DNA from 3 places in the Heyndrickxia acidicola genome. Region 3 is predicted to be linked to each of the others. Evidence: riboswitches for the same ligand, from Rfam matches in the RefSeq annotation. Region 3 holds a riboswitch; each other region holds the start of a gene.
The links. A riboswitch is a leader RNA that binds a small molecule or an ion and turns the genes downstream of it on or off. The one in region 3 is predicted to bind S-adenosylmethionine.

Region 1 (2,269 bases), 1.7 Mb from region 3:
AAGTTTTCCAAGAAATAGCTTATGGGAAACCCCATAGTGGCTCGATTGGGTAAACGCTCCACTAAATGCAGGGTGAGCCATTAAGGGAATGTCAATTTCCGGGTCTTCTCTAAGTTCCTGCAATACATCTAAACCGTATGTAAATACGTTGAAAAGAAGAGCATCTGCACCAAGTTCTCTTGCAAGCCGTGCCTTGGAAATAACCTCCGATGTGCGTCCTGTAAGATTGACCGCATAGAGTGTTCGATGTCCCGTTTGCTCATGCACTTCATCCAGGACTCTTCTCCCCATTTTGATACGCTCAGCAAATGGAGCTAGATTACTTTCAAAAAGGATTTCATCATCCTTAACTAAATCTACACCCCCCAGAGCCTGATCTCGAAGCTGTTTTTCAAGAAATAGTAAATCTCTGCCGATTACCCCTTTAAATATGCTCATCACCAGCGGACGATCTGTTACGCCCAGCCTATCTCTAATGCCATCGATTCCAAATCTCGGACCGGGAAAATTCCTTTCAACCGACTCTGAAAATTCCAAATTTAAAAGTTTTACTTCTCCATCTAACGAAAGCTTTCCAAAAACCGTAGTAAGAATGGCTGGCAGATCAGGACTGAAATTTACTGATGGATAAGAAATGATAATTTCAGCAAAGGTTCTGCCATCTTCATCTACTCCCTCAATAACTTTCAAAACATAACCTTTATGCTTTTTTAGCTGCTCCTTTTCCAATATGGCCAGGTTCGTCCATGATCCCACTGTTAATCCAAGAGCAATGTCCTCAGCCTTTTTTTCGAAAGTTCCCGGTTTTCCATAAAATTTATACGTTGCTGTTACTTCACTCATTTCCTCACCTCTTAACCAATTATGCAAAAACTTGTTGACTACAATAAAAGCGGAGGGCGATTGACCATCGGCGAACAGCATAAGACAAGGCAGCTTTGAAGGGTGTTCTTCCCCTTCAATGATGGCTGGGCTTATGACTCGAGCGATTTCTTACCTTTTCTTTTCATAAACAATAAAAAACCTCTTCGATAAGAAGAGGTGGAATTCTACCGTCTTCTTATCTCTCAGCCTTTTAGCTGCAAGAATTAGCACCGTGCCTAAAGAAAATCCTTAGATCGGTTGCCGGGCTTCAATGGGCTCGTCCCTCCGCCTGCTCTTGATAAGAAATAGTTATATAATTATCAGATTGTTAATTCAAATAGGATTATGCCATCCATACACAATATTGTCAATTGAAAATTATTTAAATATTTTTAAGTCTCCGATTCTTTCAACCGCTTCCCGAAGCCGCTCTTCCGTTTCCAGCAAGCCAACACGCACATATCCTTCACCATAGGTACCAAAACCAATTCCGGGTGCTACTGCTACCTTTGCCTGGTATAAAAGTACATCAGAAAATTGTTCAGAAGTATATCCTTCAGGGACCTTTAGCCAGGCAAAAAATGATCCCTTTGGAGCGGCAATGTTCCAGCCAATCTTTCGGAGTCCTTCCACCAAAATGTTTCTTCTTGTTTCATACATAGAAACAAGTGCATCTACACACTCCTGTGATTCCAATAATGCGGCCGCTGCAGCCTCTTGTACTGCTCCAAAAAGACTTACGTATAGATGATCCTGAAAAAGATTCAATGCTTCGATTACACTCTCATTGCCTATTGCAAAACCAACCCGCCAGCCTGCCATGTTATAGGTTTTAGAAAAGGTGTAAATTTCAATTCCGACCTTTTTCGCTCCTTCAGCCTGCAAAAAACTAACAGGTTTCTTTCCATCAAAGCCAATAGCGCCATAGGCAAAGTCATGCACGACACAGATATCATGTTCATTGGCAAATTCAATGGTTTTTTTAAAAAAGGCCAAATCAGCAGTAGCTCCTGTCGGATTATTCGGATAGTTCAAGAACATTAATTTTGCTTTTTCAGCCTCTTCTGTACTGATGGATGAAAAATCAGGCTTAAATCCGTTTTCCTCCAAAAGAGGCATAGTATGCATTTTCGCTTGGGCAAGTGCTACTCCAGACCAGTAGTCCGGATAACCGGGATCAGGCACTAAGACCGTATCCCCTGGATTTAGAAGGCATGGAGGAAGCTCTACCAACCCGGCCTTGCCCCCAAATAATATGGCTATTTCCTTGGCTGGATCTGCTTTGACACCGTATTCACGCTCATAAAAAGCTGCCGCTGCTTCCTTCAAATAGGAAAAACCCCTAAATGGGGAATACTTATGATTTACAGGGTTTGCAGCAGCCTCCTGAAGTTTTTTTACAATG
Region 2 (2,269 bases), 790 kb from region 3:
GGCGAACCAGTTCTTCCGTTACACCGGATTGTTTAAGATCGTCGCCGCTCAGCTGCTGGTGGGTAGTAGAAGCAGGGTGGATAATAAGAGATTTTGCATCCCCTACATTCGCAACATGTGACCAGAGGGTAACATTGTCGACTACCTTGCGTCCCGCGTCCCTTCCGCCTTTAATGCCGAATGTTACGATGGAGCCCGCTGCGCTGTCCTTAAAGTATTTTTTGGCCAGCTCATGGGATGGATGGCTGGAAAGTCCAGGATAGCTTACCCAATCTACTGCAGGGTGGTTTTCTAAAAACTCTGCCACCGCCTGAGCATTTTCAGTATGCTTTGGTACACGCAAATGCAGGGTTTCCAGTCCTTGAAGCAGCAGGAATGCGCTGTCAGGGCTTAACGCAGGACCAAAATCGCGAAGGAGCTGTACACGAAGCTTTGTGGCAAACGCAGCCTGCGGCACATCCACTCCATAGCGAAGTCCATGGTAGCTATGATCCGGTTCACTGAAGCCAGGGAATTTTTCGCTGTTCCAGTCGAATTTGCCGGCATCCACAATCACTCCGCCAATGGTTGTTCCATGTCCGCCAATCCATTTGGTAGCCGAATGAACCACTACATCAGCGCCCCATTTAATTGGATTTGTGGAATATGGTGTACCAAATGTATTATCAACAATCAGCGGAATCCCGTTTTCGTGTGCAATATCTGCAACGGCTTCAACATCCAGCACCTGCAGGCTTGGATTTCCGATAATTTCAGAGAAAATCGCTTTTGTTTTTGGCGTGATCGCTTTGCGGAAGTTTTCCGGATCGGATGAATCAACGAATTTTGTCGTGATGCCGTATTTTGGCAGCGTTACGGCAAACAGGTTATAGGTTCCGCCGTAGAGATTGCTGGCAGCCACGATTTCGTCGCCTGCCTCGGCCACATTCAGGATGGAAAAGGCAATCGCTGCGGCACCGGACGATACGGCAACAGCAGCTGTTCCTCCTTCAAGCAAAGCAACGCGTTTTTCAAAAACATCTACCGTCGGGTTCCCGATACGTGTATAGATGAATCCCTCCTGCTGAAGTGCGAATAGTCCTTGAGCATAGTCTGTGTCTTTAAATACATAGGAAGTCGTTTTGTGGATAGGCACAGCACGTGATCCTGTTGCAGGGTCAGGCTGTTGTCCTCCGTGAAGTAATAAAGTTTCTGGGCGAAGTGCTTTTGATTCGTTTGTCATTTTGCATTCCTCCTAATTTTTTGTGGGTAATGAAATAGGACGTGCATCGAGAAATTCCTCTTTGCTGCAATATCTTAGGATGAGGAGTGCAGGGGGGAAAATAAAAAGCCCTCTTCATAAGAAGAGGGCGTATATTCGTATCCTCCCCTTATCTTTCAGATCCTGGTTAGATCTGTAGGAATTAGCACCTTTTCAAGCATTCCTGCCTGAAGGTTGCCGGGCTTCAAAGGGCCTAGTCCCTCCGCCGCTCTCGATAAGAGTAATTTCATTCAATTTTATGAAAAATTAAAATTCATCTTGAAATGGATTATAGTGGAGCCCAGAGGAAAAGTCAACCATGCTTTTTAAGAAATTCGAAGATTCTATTATTTTTTAGAATACGAAATGGAATGAAAAGGCGATGTTAAAGGGATGTTCGTTTACATCATTGCAGTAAAAAATTTTTTTTGCTGAATACAGAAAACCTAATAAGAAGGGCTCATTACGTTTTTTGCTCAGACTGTTTTTGTACATGTAAAAACAAGGTATAGTTCTCTATTGGCTTCTGCTCCAGGCACTTGCATTCCACTGGACAGAAAGGAGCCTGCTTGTGCCGAAGGATGTCCGTACCTTGAACAGAAAAAAGCCCTGCTAAAATAAATTTTGCAGGGGCTGATAATTGATAATATCCACTTTGAGCTCTTCAAGGCTGTATTGCAGATGGTTGATTAATCTCTCCTCGAACAGGTTTTGATCATTTTGTTTAACGGCTTCAACAAGGGCTGAATGATCCGCCCATTCATGGCTGCTTCCCTGTTCAAAATGATGGAAGGCATCATAAATGAGCAGGTAAATATCAATCTGAGACAATATCTTATTTAAGAATTCAATGAGGAACCGATTTCCTGATGCTTTCGCCAGGGTCGAGTGAAATTCACGGTTCGCCCGGTTGTAGTCCTGAAGGGTTATATTTTCAAAGAAAGCCTCCTCCACTTTGGCCAGTCTGTCCATCTCGCGAACCTGTTCCTCTGTCACCTTATGGAATCCCTCTTTTACTGCAATCAGCTC
Region 3 (2,269 bases):
GTTTCGATTATATTATATTTCATTCCCTTCATAGGTACTAGTTTAATCCTTGAATACCAGGCTCAGTTCATTTTAGCGGTTTTAACCTGCACCAGGATTCAGGTGGGACGATAATATTTCAGCCGCCTTTAAAATCGGGATGCTCCCTTGCCGCGCCTTTTTTAGCGGGAATCTGCTTTTCCCTTCATTTCAGCATGGGACCATATCAACATAGAGCTTTAGCTGAGCCTAATCATACTATTTAACTGTAAGTTTTATACCCCTTATCACAGGATCTAAAAAGCACCCTGCCTCAAAGAGCAGGACGCTTGAATTATTTGTTTAATTGGGGATCTCTGCATTTTCGTTTTGCTTTTCCGTTTTAAAAAGCCAAGAGAGCGTATGGCGGACCAGCTCCTCTTTCTCACCGCAGGAGGAGTAGGTGTGCCCTGCACCTTGTATGAAGTAGCTTTCACACATTCCTTTTTGTCGTGAACAAAACTTCTTGTCATACTCTTCACTGTAAGCAGATGGGATTTCATCATCCGCTGTCCCATGGATGATAAAAACATCTCCTTTATAGGCTGAAGCCTTTAATAAAGGCTGATAGGGTATCATGGAATCAAAAAAGTCTTTTGTAAAGCTGTACCCCAAATAATCCAGGGAAGCTTTACCCTCTGCCTGAAAACTTCTGTATGCCTTTTCTCCAACAATGCTGACAATATCTTCAAAGGGGTTTCCCACTGCAGACCACAAAATCAGCCTGCTAATATTCCCATCCAACACTGCTGTATAGAGGGCAATCGCGCCGCCCAGGCTATGTCCAAGCAATATGACATTCGCGCTGTCAATGTACTCAAGCTGCCTTCCGAATGCTATGGCCTGCCGGGTTTGCTGAATAAACTCGTCAAAATACGTGCGCCCATACTCTCCTTCACTTTCTCCACAGCCTGAATAATCAAATCGAAGTACAGCATACTCTTTCTCCGCAAGCCTTCTTGCCGCATTAACAAACAGGCGATGCACCCCCTGCCTGCTCCCCGTAAAGCCATGACATATAATGATAAGCGGAAAACGGCTTGTATTGCTTAGTGACTCAGGATAATGGACAGTAGCTGCTAATCCCTTCTCCTGCCATTCAATCATAACTTGCTGTTCCATTCTGCCACCTCCATTTTTAAAACCCATATATCCAATAAACTTAGTTGGTATTACAAGAAAAGTTCAAACTCCTTGCCCTCAGTACTGGAGCTAGACAAAGACACTATTGGTTAACTGTTAAGCAGTTTATAATTACGTTAGGCTGTTTTCGCATAGATTGTTGCTTTACGTAAGGATTATCCCGTTTGTTGTCTGTCTTCGTGGCATCTTTTCGTAAGCTCTTTATAACTTTTAATACTAACATATATTTACAATGATATTTTTGTTTCCAATAGCAACAAAGTTTACGAAAAGAGCCTTACCTAAACATAAAATAAACCCCTCTACAGTTTCGAAGAGGGGTTTTCAACATATGGAAATCCGCTCTTCCTATCTATCAGGCTTTTCTTGCCTGCTGGATGTGGCACAGTGCTTTAATACATAAAGTCTGCTGCCGAGGTTTCCAAGGGCCAAATCCCTCCACCTCTCTTGATAAGAAGTACCATTAAATTAACTTTAAAACTATCATGAGCTCTTTCGTTTGTCAATTTCTTTGTTTTTGGCTGTTTTGGCATATATTATTGCTCTTCGCAAAAGTCTTAAATCCTGTGTTAAATGAGTCTTCGCGGCATCTTTTCGTAAGCAATTCACAGGTTTACTACTTAGGCTGTGAAATTCATAATTTTTTTGTGTTATATAAAAACAAAGTTTACGAAAAGAGCCTTGCCAATCTTGAAAACTCCTTAAAAAAAGCTGTGTCCGCTGTTTGGCTTCGCATTCTGCTTAAAACGGTGCGGCACCAAGGTGGATCACTTTTGCAAAGTCTCTGTTAAACTTGCCTGTTGATTTCACCTGCAGGCACTCGCTTTCCGCGGACGGTTTAGATTTGAATCAAATAATTGGTACATGAAATCCGCTTCATCTGTGCAAAATAAATAGAAATACAAAATGAGCGGGTGTATCCGTGAGCTTTTATCTGGACGTGCAAACAGCTACCTATACCAATATACAAGAAACCCGGCAGCAGCTTAATGATCTGCTGTATGCCCGTTGGCTTCAGCACGATCTTTATTCACCTGCCTGGTGGTTTCTTTTCGCTTCAATGGTTACTCCCTATTTCATTTGGTGGAAGCTTGTGGATAAGAGCCAT

Region 1: linked by a shared signal. The riboswitch ahead of A5N88_RS09010 (2,3-diketo-5-methylthiopentyl-1-phosphate enolase) and the one ahead of A5N88_RS17035 (alpha/beta hydrolase) in region 3 are both predicted to bind S-adenosylmethionine.
Region 2: linked by a shared signal. The riboswitch ahead of A5N88_RS20615 (O-acetylhomoserine aminocarboxypropyltransferase/cysteine synthase family protein) and the one ahead of A5N88_RS17035 (alpha/beta hydrolase) in region 3 are both predicted to bind S-adenosylmethionine.

The regions. Positions count from the first base shown of each region.
Region 1 is NZ_KV440953.1:1,928,826-1,931,094, forward strand. Features, by position in the region: gene A5N88_RS09010 (2,3-diketo-5-methylthiopentyl-1-phosphate enolase) at 1-843, opposite strand, end outside; SAM riboswitch class I at 1,058-1,169, opposite strand; gene A5N88_RS09015 (pyridoxal phosphate-dependent aminotransferase) at 1,243-2,269, opposite strand, start outside.
Region 2 is NZ_KV440953.1:4,427,097-4,429,365, reverse strand. Features, by position in the region: gene A5N88_RS20615 (O-acetylhomoserine aminocarboxypropyltransferase/cysteine synthase family protein) at 1-1,222, opposite strand, end outside; SAM riboswitch class I at 1,368-1,482, opposite strand; gene A5N88_RS20610 (GntR family transcriptional regulator) at 1,853-2,269, opposite strand, start outside.
Region 3 is NZ_KV440953.1:3,635,272-3,637,540, reverse strand. Features, by position in the region: gene A5N88_RS17035 (alpha/beta hydrolase) at 322-1,140, opposite strand; SAM riboswitch class I at 1,507-1,618, opposite strand; gene A5N88_RS17030 (CBO0543 family protein) at 2,084-2,269, shown strand, end outside.